DNA from 2 places in the Halomonas sp. hl-4 genome. Region 1 is predicted to be linked to the other one. Evidence: predicted binding sites of a transcription regulator. Region 1 holds the regulator's gene; the other holds the start of a gene.
The links. Region 1 encodes sigma-54, which starts transcription at its own class of promoters, with help from an activator protein. Its sites were predicted from a motif close to TGGCACNNNNNTTGCTNT; they were not measured.
Positions count from the first base shown of each region.

Region 1 (7,601 bases):
AGGCGCGATGTATCGATAGTGAGATCGGCGAGGTCACGTATTTCGTGCAGCGTTTGCTCTTCTTGATCAATGGCTTCTTCAAGCGTGAGCGTGCTATTGCGTGTTAAAGGGTGGCGCCTTCGAGTAGCCGAATAGCGCTCCAGCAAAATACGTGCATCGGTGGTCAGATATACAATCTGACACTTGATGGTACGTTGGCGAAGCTCTTCGAGAAGCTTGGGAAGCTTAGCAAGCGCGCCCGGCAGATTGCGCGCATCAATGCTAACCGCCAGATGGGTGCGTTCCCCCTGGTCGCGTAGCTCATCAATCAGCGAGTCCAGTAGCATGGCTGGCAAATTATCAATGGCGTAATAGCCCAAATCTTCCAGCGCCTGTAAGGCAATTGATTTGCCTGACCCGGATCGTCCACTAATAATGACGAGTTGCATGAAGGCTCTCTTGCTTGCGGTCAAGTGACGTGGGTAACCAGCCAGAGTAAGACGTTAACTCAATCTATACCCACCGGACGTGCCAGCGGGTTACTGACTGGCTGCTTGGTCGCGTATCTTGGCGGAGATGAGATCCAGCAGTTCACGTTGACTGCCCGTTTTGCGTAGCTGCTGGCGTGTGTCGGCGTCGTTCATGATGGAAGCGACTTGGCCCAGCAAGGCCAAATGCGTGTCGTCCGCTTCTTCGGGCACAAGTAGGACAAACACCAAATCCACCGGATCGCCGTCAATTGCATCGAAGTCGACCGCTTCATTGAGTTTGAGAAAGCCCGCGATAGGCGATTCACAGTGTGGGCTTCGCGCATGAGGAATCGCCACACCGTTGCCAATTCCCGTGCTGCCCAGGCGTTCACGCCCAATCAAGCGACTGAATACTTCCTGGCTATCGAGGCTTGGGATGTTTTGCGCGATGAAGGTGCTGAAAAACTCCAGCACCCGTTTTTTACTGCCCCCAGGCACATCGTAGAGAACGCGCTCCGGGGGGAGGATAGTGGCCAACGTCATTGAATTAACGCACGCCTGCGCCTTGGGCGCGGGCTTGTGCTTTTTCCTTATGCTTAACGAGTTGCCTATCGATTTTGTCCGCTAGGGCGTCAATGGCGGCGTACATATCATTATCAAGGGCTTCGGCGTGCAAGTCAGCACCTGCTGCGTGCAACGTGCAGGCCGCTTGTTGGCGCTCTTTTTCAACCGAAAGCGTTACCTGCACGGTGGTAATGTTGTCGTAATGGCGCTCGACGCGTTCCAACTTTTCGTTGACATAGTCACGCAAGGCGTCAGTCAGTTCCACATGATGACCGGTGATATTGACTTGCATTGACGTACTCCTTATCCATCGGACTGTTCTTCGATTGTAACCCTTTTTGCCGTTAAGCAAAGCCCTTGTGATGAGTTTCCGTTTATCTAACGCAAACGACGTCGCTCGCTGGATGAGGGAATGCCCATGCCTTCTCGATATTTGGCAACAGTGCGGCGTGCCACGTGGATGCCGACGTCTTCCAGTAGAGTCACTAAACGGCTGTCCGACAGTGGTTTGCCGGAGGGCTCTTCCTGAATTAATTTTTTGAGCCGTGCACGAATCGCCGTACTGGAGTGGCTGTCACCGTCTTGACCGCTTATTTGGCTGGAGAAGAAGTATTTAAGCTCGAAAATACCCCTTGGGGTATGGATGAATTTCTGGGTGGTGACGCGAGAAATCGTCGACTCGTGCATCTCTACCGCATCCGCAATATCCGCCAGAATAAGCGGCTTCATGGCTTCTTCGCCCTGCTCTAAAAAGCCGATTTGGCGAGTGATGATTTCGCGGCCGACACGCAGTAGCGTGTCGTTGCGGCTGGAAAGGCTTTTGATCAGCCAGCGGGCTTCCTGTAAGTGGTCTTTGAGGAATTGGTTATCCTGGCTTTTGTCGGCGCGCTTAATCAGGCTGGCGTAGTCGGGTTGAATCCTGAGCTTAGGCAGCGCCTCTGGATTGAGCTCAAGGTGCCAGCCTTCGTTATCGTGGCGAACCACTAGATCGGGGATCACATAGCTGTCGTCAGTGGCGCTATAAGCGCTGCCAGGGCGCGGGTCAAGGCTGCGGATGAGCTGGACGACCTCGTCTAGCTGCGCATCGTCGAGGCTTAATCGTCGCTTGAGTAGACGTTGATCATTTTTGCCCAAGGCTTCCAGAAACTGGCGCACCAAACGCCGCGCGGGAATCAATAACGGCGTATCGTCGGGTAGCGTGGCGAGCTGAAGCATCAGGCACTCGCGAAGATCACGGGCGAACACGCCGGTGGGCTCAAACTGTTGAAGCCGTAACAAGATGGTTTCAACCTCACGCTGGCTGAGCCCTTCCACGCCTTGGGCGCGCAGCCCTTCGCGGATATCGTTGAGTGGTTGGGTGAGGTAGCCGTTTGTATCGAGAGCATCAATCAGGCTCTCGGCAACCAGCTGTTCGCGGCTGCTTAAGTCGGTCATGGCCAGTTGCCAGAGGAGGTGGCCGTGTAGGCTTTGCCCCGCCGCTTGGCGTTCAAAGTCAGGGCCCTCACCACTCGAGCTGCCGGTACTGCCCGTGTCCTGGTAGGTATCCGACCAGTCACTGTCGACGGAGAGCTCTGTGGGGATGCTGTCTGCCCATTCAGCTTCTTCCGGCTCGCTGGCGGCTTGTTCGCTGAACTCATCCTCCTGCTCAAGCATGGGGTTGGCGTCCAGCGCTTGCTGAATTTCCTGGCGTAAATCGAGCGTTGATAGCTGCAGCAGAGCAATTGCCTGCTGCAGCTGAGGTGTCATGGTGAGCTGGGTGCCAATTCGCAGTTGAAGAGAAGCTTTCATGACCATCAGAGAACCATTCGGTTATCGGAAAGCATCCACCCTAGTGCGAGTTTTGTTTTGGTGCAAGTGCAATAAGCATGCCACCGGCAATAAATATGCCATTGATAGCTTTACAGACGGAAATCAGCGCCTAAGTAAACGTCGCGCACTTCTTGATTGTCAAGAATGGCGTTTGGTGTGCCGCTGGCAATAATGTGGCCATCGCCGACAATGTAGGCGATGTCGCATATATCCAGCGTTTCACGCACGTTGTGGTCGGTGATCAATACGCCAATGCCCCGGTCCTTCAATGCGCGGATGATCGACTTGATATCGCCCACTGAAATAGGGTCTACGCCCGCGAAGGGTTCATCGAGCAGAATAAATGCAGGCTCAGTGGCCAGTGACCTAGCGATTTCGACGCGCCGCCGTTCACCACCCGATAGGCTCATGCCCATATTGTCGCGGATATGGGTGATATGAAAATCCTCTAGCAGTGTTTCCAGACGAGCTTCGCGTCCGGCGCGGTCCAGGTCGCTTCGGGTCTGTAAAATGGCCATGATGTTATCGGCGACGGAAAGCTTGCGGAAAATAGACGCTTCTTGAGGTAAGTAGCCAATGCCTGCCTTGGCGCGCTCGTGCATAGGGGCGCGAGAAAGATCAAGGGTGTCGATGCCGACGCTGCCTGCATCTGCCTTGACCAAGCCGACAATCATATAGAACGAGGTGGTTTTACCCGCGCCGTTGGGGCCAAGCAAGCCCACAATGCTGCCTTGGGAGATGTCCAGGTTAATATCTTTTACGACGCGTCGGCGCTTATAGCTTTTTGCCAAATGGCGGGCGTGTAGCGTTCGAGTTGCGCTTTCGGCGGCAGCTACCATCGGGCTCTCCTTAGTCTTCGGGTTGCAGCGTCATGCGGATGCGTTGCGGCTCTTGGTTCTCAACATCGGAACGTGCTTCGACGACCTCGCGGTCGATGAAATAATCCAAACGTCCGCCGGTGAAGCGGTCGCCTTGTTGAATGATTTCTGCCTGGTCAATCAACTCAACCCGGCGCTCGGCGACGTGATAAATCACGCGCCGGCCCCAGCCTTCTATCGGGCCATCTTGGTCCTCGGGTTGCTGACGTAAATAGGCGCGATCACCCAGTGCCGTCGCCCGCGAGAGCTCGCCTTCTTCGTTACGTTGGATTTCAACTTCATCGCCTCTGATCAGCATATCTCCCTGGCGAACCTCTACGTCGCCGGTGTAAACCGCCGTACCGGCACGTTGGTCAAGGTCAAGCTGATCGGCTTCGACTTCAACCGGTTGCTGTTGCTGGTGATTATCCGCCAGCGCATAAAAAGGGACTAAGCAGGCAGCGGCAACCGCCGTGTAGATAAACGCTTTCATGTTTTATTCCTGTCCAGGTTGCGTCTCTGGGGGGTGGTGGCCTTGAACGTTATCTTCAAGCCTCACCTCATCCTCGTTTAGCCATGCATCCATCCGCTGCGCCGTTGTTCGCTGGGGCGGTTGCTGGAGTAGCACGTGGGTGTCACTCCATGCATGGGCGTTTTTCCCTTCATAGTGCAGGACATCTGTATCGAGTTGCCAGCCCTCTTCGGGTGCTATGAGCTTGGCATTGCCGGAAAGCGTCAGTTCCTGGGAGCGAGTGTTAAGCGTGCCCACCTCTGACGTGGCGTTCCACACGCGTCGCTCGCTGTCATAAAGTGTGGCGTGGGGTGTTTCGGTCTGGGTCGTCGCAGATTGAGGGGTATGTACCAGGCGGGGTGTGGTCAGCCCCTGCTGGATATTACCCTGTTCGTCAAATAGCGTGAGCTCGGCATTGTGTAGGACATGCCCCGGCTCTTCCGCACGCGCATCTGGGTCCTGGGGGACAGTTTGCGGGCCGCCAGGGTCCAGCCATACCAGCATGCCGCCGAGGGCCAGCACAATCAGCGCAAGTCCCACGCGCGTGCGAAGTTGCTTCAACATAGTTCCTCAGCCGTGTAAGTAGGTATCGATGACGGCGCCCCAGTGCCCTTGGGCGTCGAGTAGCGCATCGCAGACTTCACGAACCGCTCCGTGGCCGCCCAGGCGCTCTGTCACCCAGTCAGCATGGGTGTGCATGTAGTCAGGTGCGTTGGGCACCGTGATCCCGACCCCCGCTCGCTTGATGCTTGCCAAATCGGGTAGGTCGTCGCCGCAATACGCTACTTGAGGCAGTTCAAGCCCAAGGCGTTGGCAAAGGTCGCGCAGCACGGTCAATTTATCCTCGCAGCCTTGGTAGACGTGAGGAATGCCCAGCGCAGCGGCGCGTTGACTGACCATGGGTGAGTCACGACCGGTGATCAGGGCGACTGAAATACCCGCGCGTTTAAGTAGTTTGAGCCCATGGCCGTCTTGGGTGTGGAAGGCTTTGATTTCCACGCCATCGGCCTGAAAGTAAAGCCGACCGTCGGTGAGTACGCCATCAACATCAAGGGCAAATAAGCGAATGCGACGCAGTCGGTCGAGTAGGTCAGTGGAAAGGGTCATTGAGCCTCCGGTCGATTCAATTAAATGACGCCGCTGGCGAGCAGGTCATGCATATGTAGAGCGCCTATTGGGCGTTGTTGTTCATCCACCACCGCGAGGGCGGTAATGCGGTTGTCCTCCATGATGCGCACGGCTTCCGCCGCCAGCAGGTCGGGGGATATCCGCTTGCCGGGCCGCGTCATGACGTCATCTACCCGCACTTCACGCAAATCGTGGAAGTTATCCAGCGTGCGGCGTAAATCGCCATCCGTGTAGACGCCGGCTAGTTGGCCGTTGGGGTCCACCACGCAGGTGAAGCCCAAGCCTTGCCGGGTGATTTCCAATAAGGCGTCGCGTAGTGGGCTGCCTAATGCAACCTGCGGTAAACGTTCACCCTGATGCATAAGGTCGCGAACGCGCAGCAACAGGCGTCGGCCGAGGCTGCCGCCAGGATGCGACAATGCAAAGTCCTCTGCGGTAAAACCACGCGCTTCCAGAAGCGCCACCGCGAGGGCGTCGCCGAGGGCCAAGGCCGCTGTGGTTGAGCTTGTCGGGGCAAGGTCAAGGGGGCAAGCTTCGCGATCCACGCTGCTATTTAAATGAGCATCCGCATGCTGGGCCAGGGTCGAGGTGGGGCGCCCCGTCATGCTGATTAGTGGCGTCCCCAGCCGCTTGAGTAGCGGCAGCAGGGCGGTCACTTCGGCGGTTTCCCCTGAGTTAGAGAGCGCTATAACGACGTCGCTGCGCGTGATCATTCCCAGGTCGCCGTGGCTGGCTTCGCCCGGGTGAACGAAAAAAGCGGGCGATCCGGTGCTGGCTAATGTAGCCGCGAGCTTACCCGCAATATGGCCAGATTTTCCCATACCGGTGACGACTACGCGTCCTTGGCAGGCCAAGATAAGCTCGCAGGCATGGTCGAAATGCGCATCCAGTTTGGCGGCCAAACCTGCGATCGCGGCTTGCTCGATGTTTAGCGTGCGCAGTGCGCTTTGACGAAAAGGCGTGCTAGCAGCTGTCTCTGGCATGAGTATTAGCGTGGCTCGTTAAAATAATAAATAGAAGATAAGAATAACATTGACTGAGTGGACTTTGCCCCATCGTTTTGTGGTGAGGTGAACAGAGGCTCGCTTGTCGTCGTCAGGTAAGGTTAGAATACGATGTTCGATAATAGTTTTTAAACACTGTTTTCTTTATGCTGCGTGAAGCCAGTGAGTACGCACGTTAACGCGAGAGTTGATGGTTCCATGAGCGATGTGCCTTTTATTGAAGTCGAGAACCTGTATTTTTCGCGGGGTGATACCGAGATTTTTCGCGGGGTGAATATCACCATCCCGCGAGGAAAAGTGACGGCAATCATGGGGCCAAGCGGTACCGGTAAAACGACTTTATTGAAGCTGATCGGAGGCCAGCTTACACCCGATCAGGGCCGCGTGTTGATTGATGGAGACGATGTCCACCGGTTATCGCGTAAGGCATTGTTCGCCCTGCGCAAGCGCATGGGCATGCTGTTTCAAAGCGGCGCGCTGTTTTCAGACCTGGATGTTTATGAAAACGTGGCATTTCCGCTGCGTGTTCATACGGATCTACCCGATGCGATGATCCGCGATTTGGTGCTGCTCAAACTTCAAGCTGTGGGCTTGCGTGGCGCGCGCCACCTTTCGCCAGCCGAGCTTTCCGGCGGAATGGCCCGACGTGTGGCGCTGGCGCGGGCCGTGGCGCTTGATCCAGAGCTCATTCTTTACGACGAGCCGTTTGTTGGTCAGGATCCTATTTCCATGGGCGTGCTTGTGCAGTTAATTAAACGCCTCAACCAGGCATTAAGCCTGACGTCGGTGGTGGTGTCCCACGATATCAAGGAGACCCTGACAATTGCCGATTATCTGTATTTTATTTCCGAGGGCCATGTGGTTGCGCATGGAACACCAGCAGAACTCGATGCCAATCAGGATGCTCGGGTGAAGCAGTTTATACACGGTGAGCCCGACGGTCCCGTCCCCTTTCATTACCCCGCGCCGGCTTTTTACCAGGATATGTTGGGCGATGTGGCGACTCAGGGAGATGCCAAATGACGATGAAGCAAGGGCAGGTCGCCACGCGCATTACTCGATTGGGGCGTCGCAGCTGTGACGTGGTCGAGTCGCTGGGGCGCGCTGGGGTATTTCTTGCTCAATCGGCGGTAGGGGTGCCATCGGCAGAGGGCATTCGGCTTTGGATACGCCAGTTGCACTTTGTCGGTGTATTATCGCTAGCGATTGTGCTGGTGTCAGGCCTGTTTATCGGCATGGTGTTGGCGCTTCAGGGGTATACGATTCTCATTGATTTTGG
Region 1 covers NZ_LT907845.1:1,013,236-1,020,836, reverse strand. The annotation lists gene rapZ (RNase adapter RapZ) at 1-428, opposite strand, end outside; gene CPH17_RS05045 (PTS sugar transporter subunit IIA) at 519-992, opposite strand; gene hpf (ribosome hibernation-promoting factor, HPF/YfiA family) at 997-1,305, opposite strand; gene CPH17_RS05035 (RNA polymerase factor sigma-54) at 1,392-2,807, opposite strand; gene lptB (LPS export ABC transporter ATP-binding protein) at 2,912-3,661, opposite strand; gene lptA (lipopolysaccharide transport periplasmic protein LptA) at 3,672-4,172, opposite strand; gene lptC (LPS export ABC transporter periplasmic protein LptC) at 4,176-4,754, opposite strand; gene CPH17_RS05015 (KdsC family phosphatase) at 4,761-5,297, opposite strand; gene CPH17_RS05010 (KpsF/GutQ family sugar-phosphate isomerase) at 5,318-6,301, opposite strand; gene CPH17_RS05005 (ABC transporter ATP-binding protein) at 6,521-7,345, shown strand; gene mlaE (lipid asymmetry maintenance ABC transporter permease subunit MlaE) at 7,342-7,601, shown strand, end outside.

Region 2 (7,601 bases), 2.0 Mb from region 1:
CTTCCCGCCAGCGCCTGGCAAACCACAGTGCGAAACCGGCTCGTCACTGGGTTACACCAGCACTGGATTGCGCTGGCACCCTAGCGATTGCTTCGACCTTGACCGCTTGGCGGCCTATCTTGGCGAGCTACATGGGGATGTTCGTGTTAAAGGGGTATTTCACACTCATAATGGCTGGCGGCAGCTTAATCGTGCGGGCGGCACGCTGAGCGTTACGCCATCTGCCTGGCGGCAGGATTCACGTGTGGAGGTCATTGCAGCTGAGTTGTCAGCCTCGCACCTGCCAGACGCTGACATCCTCATAGCCGCGTTCGCGGATACCTCGATAGTTTAAGGCAAATGTCCACCTTTTAACCACGCCTCTAGCACGTCTAGCGGCATCGGCCTTCCATATAGAAAGCCTTGGTAGGTATGACACCCGTGGGTCAGCAGCCACGCCTGCTGCTTTTCACTCTCAACGCCTTCGGCAATGATTTCAAGCGACAGACTTTGCGCCAGCGCAATGGTGCTTTCCACAATCGCGGCATTCGCCTTGCTGTCAATTACCTGTTTTACAAAGGACTGATCGATTTTTAATTGATCGAGAGGCAACTGCGCAACATACGCAAGCGACGAGTAACCGGTACCGAAGTCGTCCAGCGCAAAACGCACACCCCGCTGTTTAAGCTGCTGCATCTTGTCACGGGCATCATCACGCGCTTCGACAAATAAAGATTCGGTTACCTCCAGCTTAAGCTTGTGCCAAGGCGCGCCGGTACGTTGCAATATGCCCTCCACTTTGGCGACAAAATCTGCCTGCTGGAACTGCAGCGGGCTTACGTTAACTGCCACGCTCAGCTCGGCAAACGCAGGCTGGCTGGCCCATTGCGCCAGTTGCGTACAGGCAGCCTCGAGCACCCAATCACCCACTGGGTTAATCAGTTCGGTCGATTCCAGTAGGGGAATAAACTCGTCGGGCATGACCAGTCCGCGTTCCGAATGCTGCCAGCGCAACAGCCCTTCGACACCTATGCAGCGACCGTCTTGGTCGACCTGAGGCTGGTAGTACAGTCGCCACTCCTGATTAGCGAGCGCTTGGCGCAGCTCGTTTTCCAAGCGTACTCGTGCCAACAGTTCGGCTTGCATGGCGGGATCGAAAAAGCTCAGCGCACTGCGGCCGCTACTTTTGGCTTGAAAAAGCGCCATGTCGGCCTGCTGTAAATAATCGTCTACCGAGCTTGCATGATCACTTACCACCGTTATACCAATGCTTGCCGTCACGCTTAGGCTTTCATCTTGAACGGCAATTGGCTGTTGAATCACGTCTTGTAGTTTTTGCGCAATACTCTCGGCAAGCTCGGCGGTATGCTCACGATTTTTGCCCAATCCTTCGATTAGCACGGCAAATTCGTCTCCCCCCAGCCGCGCCAGGGTATCGGTTTCACGCAGCATATGCCCCATTATGCGTGCCAAGTGCTGTAGCAACTGGTCGCCGGCGAAATGGCCTAGAGTGTCGTTGATTTGCTTGAAGTTATCGATATCAATGAATAGCAAGGCACCACAGTGCGCATACCGGTTGACGTCCTTAAGCGCGGCCTCCATGCGGTCCATGAACAGCCGGCGATTGGCAAGCCCGGTGAGAGGGTCGTAAAACGCCAGTTGATGAATTTCCTGCTCTGCTGCTTTACGTTCACTAATATCACTCATGGTCGCCACGTAATGGGTCAGCGCGCCTTGCGGGTCGTAGACGGCGCTAATGGTCAACCATTCGGGAAATACATCGCCATTTTTGCGCCGGTTCCAGATTTCTCCTTCCCAACTGCCGGTGGACTGCACTCGCCGCCATATCTTGCGGTAAAACGAGGCGTCGTGGCGACCCGAGTTGAGCATGCGTGTGCTCTTACCCACGACATCGTCTTCGCTGTAGCCGGTAATCCTCGTGAAGGTCTCGTTAACCTTCAAAATGCGCCCTTTGTCATCGGCAATCAACATGCCCAAGTGGGTCTGGAACGCCGTGGCAGAAATCCGCAGTTCCGCTTCACTTTGAGACAACCGATGTTCAAAACGTAGCCGATTCAGATAATGGCGCACCCCCCAAGCGCCCAACAGGGCAATCAACACCATGACACCAGCCAGTATGCCGGCTCGTTGCCGCCAACTGGCCAATTGCAGTTGGACGTCTTCGCCGACAACCACAAGCAGCGGCAGCGCTTCTATCCACTGCATTTGAAACAGTCGCTCGCGCTGGTCCAGCGGCGAGGTTAATTGCAGCGACCACTTCTCGTCGCCACGCTCAATCATCGTCAGGGTTTCGGGGCTGTCGACTTGCCATCCGGATGGCAAGGGGTCATCCAGCGCGGGCAACCGTGCGATCAGCTTAAGCTCAGCGTCGACCAGGGCAATGCTTTCACCTTCCGCAATACCCAGGCGTTGCAAGGCACGCTCGAACACCCCAGGGGAAATACGCGCCACTGCAATGCCATTAAACTCACCGTTGCTGCGTGTTAACCGTCGCGCTTGATAGAGAAAGTAACGATCATCGTGAGAGGCCAAGTAGAGCGGCGTCACCAGCTTGGTGCGTTCCGGCTGGTCGCGAAAGGCTTGAAAAAAGGCACTATCGCTCAGATCGCGGCCTACCATATCCGTTCTAATTGTGCTGGCTTGCAAAATGCCCTCGGCATCAATCACACCAATATCATCAATCCAATCCACATAGCGGCTACGGTTGAGTAAGGCACGCATTAACACCTGAGATTCGCCTTGGGTCGGCATACCCTCAAGCTCGATCAGCTCTGCAATGCTCAATAATGCCTGGTCACTTTGCGCAAAGACGCCTTTTGCCCACTCGACCACGACATCCGCTCGGGCGGCATTGCGTGCTTCAAGGGCATGAATTTCCTGGCGATATTGTTCGTAGAGTATCCACGCGAAGATACTTAGAAGTAGCAAAAGCGCTACCCCGTAAAGCGTCAACGCACCATGGCGCTGTTGGCGATACTTTTTCGCCAAATCGGCCGATAACGGAGTAACAGGTTGTGGCATTGCGCGGACGCCTTGTCATAAAGTGGCATTAAACAAATGTAATCGCCTTAACATAAGCCTAAACGTCGATGATATTGAAGGGTTATTTTTGAAAAGTATATCGGCCCTTTTCAACTCTCTTATCATAAAATCAACTGATTAACAGCCATGAGAGCTTGCCATGCCTACGCTTGGTCAAATGAGCGATTATGAGATTCGCCTAATTCGTATTTTTCAAACGGTAGTGGAGTGCGGTGGCTTTACAGCAGCAGAAACCACGCTGGGCATCAGCCGGTCGGCGATTAGCCAGCATATGAACGATTTGGAGGGACGGCTAGGCTTTTCGCTCTGCCAGCGCGGACGCGGGGGATTTAGCTTAACCGAGGAGGGTAAAGAAATTTATCAGGCAGGGCTTACCCTCCTCTCCGCCCTTGAAACCTTCAAAAGCGATGTCAACGCCCTGCATCAAACGATCAAAGGCGAGCTTAACATCGGCATTACCGACAATTTGGTGACCCTGCCTGCGATGCACGTTACCAATGCGCTGGCCAAACTCAGCGCGCCGGAGCACGATGTCACGCTGAACATTCATATGGAGCCATCGGACGCGGTGATTCGCGGCGTGATGGATGGCCACTTGCACGTCGGCGTGGTGCCAGCGGTCAATTTGCCCACGAGCTTAGACACCCAGCACCTCTACGATGAGCCTTCTTATTTGTATTGTGCGTCTGGGCACTCGCTGTTTAATGAGGAGAGTGACAGCCTCGGGTTGTCAGATATTGCGCGCCATCCTGCGATATCGCCGCGCTACCCGCTACCCGCTGCAGCACGCCAAGCCCACGAGGCACTCAACCTACGCGCCTCTGCCTCTGACCGCGAGGGCGCGGCTTTTTTGATTCTCACCGGGCGTTTTATTGGTTTTCTCCCTGAGCATGTGGCGGCGCAGTGGGTCTCAGCAGGCAAAATGCGCACGCTGAATAGCAAGAGCCAACACTACCGTATTCCCTTTGCGCTCATTTCACGCCGTGACCGCCGCCCCAATCGGGTTGTTGATGCCTTTTTAAGCTTTATCGATACGCCTTAACACGAATATCCCTCCACGTATTACAACACCCGACAGATAGCCGGGTGTTGGGATGAACGGTCAAACAGCAGCGTATCGTCTAGGGTAGTTGCTCCGTAGGTTCCCTATCAGCTACTGGCGACGGTCCAACTGATGGCACCGTAGAAAGCACTTGGCTGGCGATATAGTAAACAATCGCCCCCAGCGCCGAACCGGTAAACCAACCGTAATCGTAGAACCAGTACATCGTGCCTGTCGTTAGTGCTATTAAGGTCAGCGCCACGGGCACGCCAAACGCGATAAAGCCGGCGATATTGACGGCCGGATAAGCATGGTTATCCATATACAGACTGGGCACATCCAGGCGCTGCTTTTTAATCAGGAAGTAATCCACCGCCATGATCCCGGCGATCGGCCCAAGCAGGCTTGAGTAGCCCAACAGCCAATTGGAGTACATCTGTTCAAGCGATACTCCCGGCGGAATGATGCCGGCTTTTTGCAACAGGTCGTAGCCCATCAGCAGCACCCCCACCGCACCGGTCATCAGCACGCCACGCGTCTGATCGATAAACTTCGGTGCAATATTCTGGAAATCATTGGTCGGCGAGACGATGTTGGAGGCGGTATTAGTTGAAATGGTGGCGATGATAATCAGCAGCATCGCCAGCACGACCCAGAAGGGATTATCGATAAAGCCGATAAGACGCACGGGGTCGGCGACGGTCTGCCCTACCAAGTTTTCGGAGGCAGCGGTCATCACCACGCCCAACGCAGCAAAGAAAAACATCGTTAGCGGCAGCCCAATCACCTGGCCGACAATTTGGTCTTTCTGGCTTTTGGCAAAGCGGCTGAAGTCAGGAATATTCAGCGACAGCGTGGCCCAGAACCCCACCATGGCGGTTAATCCGGCAAAGAAGTAGCCATACACCGAGGCCCCCTCAGGCCGCGATGGCGGCTGCGCCAGCAACTCGGTCATTGACGTATGTGGCCACGCCCAGACCATCAGCCCGATGCCGACGGCAAGCAGCAAAGGGGCGGCAAACGTCTCAAGCCATTTGATCGATTCCGCACCGCGAATCACTACATACAGGTTCATCGCACCGAACACGAAGAAGCCAATGACTTCGCCAACCCCGCCCAGTGCGGCCCAGGCCGGTATCAACTCGGAAAGCAGCAGGTGGATGGCCAGGCCGCCGAACATGGTCTGAATACCGAACCACCCGCAGCCGACGAGCGCACGAACCAGACAGGGCACGTTAGAGCCGAAAATACCAAACGACGAGCGCAGCACCACAGGAAAAGGGATCCCGAATTTTGTGCCCGGGAAAGCATTGAGCGTGAGCGGAATCAAGACAATCACGTTGGCGAGCAATATCGCTAACAGCGCCTCGCCCACGCTCAGGCCGAAGTAGGCGGTTAATACGCCTCCCAGCGTATAAGTGGGCACGCAGATCGCCATGCCCACCCACAGCGCGGCGATATTCCACTTTGACCAGGTACGCTCGCTTGCCCGGGTCGGGGCAATATCCTCATTGAAACGTGAGCTGTCGCGAACATCATCCCCCACGTCCAGCTCAACCAGCCCTTCTCGATCTACCATCTGAGAGGTTGTTTTCGTCATTGATCTCTCCTCAGTGTCATCCGCTTCCCAGAAAACCCTCACGGTCTGAGGTAGTTTCAAGCAATAAGCGTGCCGACTAAGCCATTCTAGCCACTTAACTCATTGATCAAAAACTGTCTTCCAGGACAAGAATTTTATTGTTGTCGTCATCTTGCCGACTTCTGAGTCACCGAATACCCGGCGGACTCAAAAAGGCTAGATCAAAAAAAATATTTGCACCAATTTTAAACATAAAAACCTGCGTTTGTTTTCAACAAAAAAGTTCAAGCCACTGATTTAAAAAAATTAAGCCAAGCACCCAAAACAGTGCGCATCTTCACCAGATTAGGGATTTCTCAATGCTAAAATAAAAAAATCAATTTAACTCAATGAGTTAAACATCATCATGAAAAAACCACCGACTGACTTGCTAAAACGCACAACCTGACGATACTTTCTTAAAAGCTGTCGTAATGGTCAGCTTTGAAAACCACCCGCTTAAAACAGAACATCAAATAACACCAACACTTTGGCCTAACGCTAATAAGAGGGAGTGTCTGATGCAGAAGATGAAAATCGGCCTGATTCAAATGGGGCTAAAAACCAGCACCGACCTAGAACCCACGGCGATTCGTGACGCCATGAACGAAGCGCACCTGCCGATGATTGAGCAAGCGGCAGCTCAGGGCGTACAGGTGCTGTGCTTCCAGGAAGTATTTAACCAGCCGTATTTTTGCCCCAGCCAGGACGGCAAATGGTACGCCGCCGCTGAAAAGGTACCCGAAGGCCCGACCTGCCAGATGATGCAAAAACTGGCCGCCAAGCACCGTATGGTGATTATCGTCCCCGTGTATGAAGAAACCGAGACCGGCGTTTACTACAACACCGCCGCGGTGTTCGATGCCGACGGCAGCTATCTGGGCAAGTACCACAAAACGCATATTCCTCAGATCGCAGGCTTTTGGGAGAAATTCTTCTTCAAACCGGGCAAATCCAACTGGCCGGTGTTCGATACTGCCTACGGCAAGATCGGCGTGTATATCTGCTACGACCGTCACTTCCCCGAAGGCTGGCGGGCACTGGCACTCAACGGTGCCGAGGTGATTTTCAATCCTTCCGCTACCGTGGCCGGGCTTTCCCAGTACCTCTGGGAGCTGGAACAGCCTGCCTCGGCCGCGGCCAACGGCTGCTTTATCGCCGCCATCAACAGGGTAGGTACAGAAGCCCCCTGGAATATCGGCAATTTTTATGGCTCCAGCTATATCGTCAACCCACGCGGCAAGATCGAGGCACAGGCCAGCGAAACCGACGATGAACTGCTGATCCACGAGATCGATTTGGACATGGTGCGTGAGGTACGCAACAACTGGCAGTTCTTCCGCGACCGTCGACCGGAAACCTACACCCGCCTGACCGACGGCGAGTAACCCGGCTACCGGATAACACAAGGAGCAAACCATGAGCCTATTGATCAAGGGCGGCACTGTCGTCACTAATACCGATACCTACCGCGCCGACGTGCTGTGTGTCGACGGTAAAATCCGCGCCATCGGCACCGATTTAGAAGTCCCCGCCGATTGCGAGGTTGTCGATGCCAGCGACCAGCTGGTGATGCCGGGCGGCATCGATCCCCATACCCATATGCAGCTTCCGTTCATGGGTACCGTTGCAAGCGAGGATTTCTATACCGGCACCGCTGCCGCGCTGGCGGGCGGCACCACGTCCATCATCGATTTCGTGATTCCCCAGCCGGGCCAGTCACTGATGGAAGCCTTTGAGACCTGGCAGGGCTGGGCGGAAAAAGCCGCCACCGACTTCGCCTTCCACGTGGCGATCACCTGGTGGGACGAGAGCGTCAAACAAGACATGGGCACCCTGGTGCGCGAGCATGGGGTTAACAGCTTCAAGCACTTTATGGCCTACAAGGGCGCCATCATG
Region 2 covers NZ_LT907845.1:3,257,496-3,265,096, reverse strand. The annotation lists gene CPH17_RS15375 (CobW family GTP-binding protein) at 1-334, shown strand, start outside; gene CPH17_RS15370 (bifunctional diguanylate cyclase/phosphodiesterase) at 331-3,021, opposite strand; gene CPH17_RS15365 (LysR family transcriptional regulator) at 3,182-4,084, shown strand; gene CPH17_RS15360 (NCS1 family nucleobase:cation symporter-1) at 4,164-5,684, opposite strand; gene CPH17_RS15355 (nitrilase-related carbon-nitrogen hydrolase) at 6,224-7,090, shown strand; gene hydA (dihydropyrimidinase) at 7,122-7,601, shown strand, end outside.
Region 2: a site for sigma-54 is predicted at 5,742-5,759, ahead of CPH17_RS15360 (NCS1 family nucleobase:cation symporter-1). Genes of this name have one in related genera too.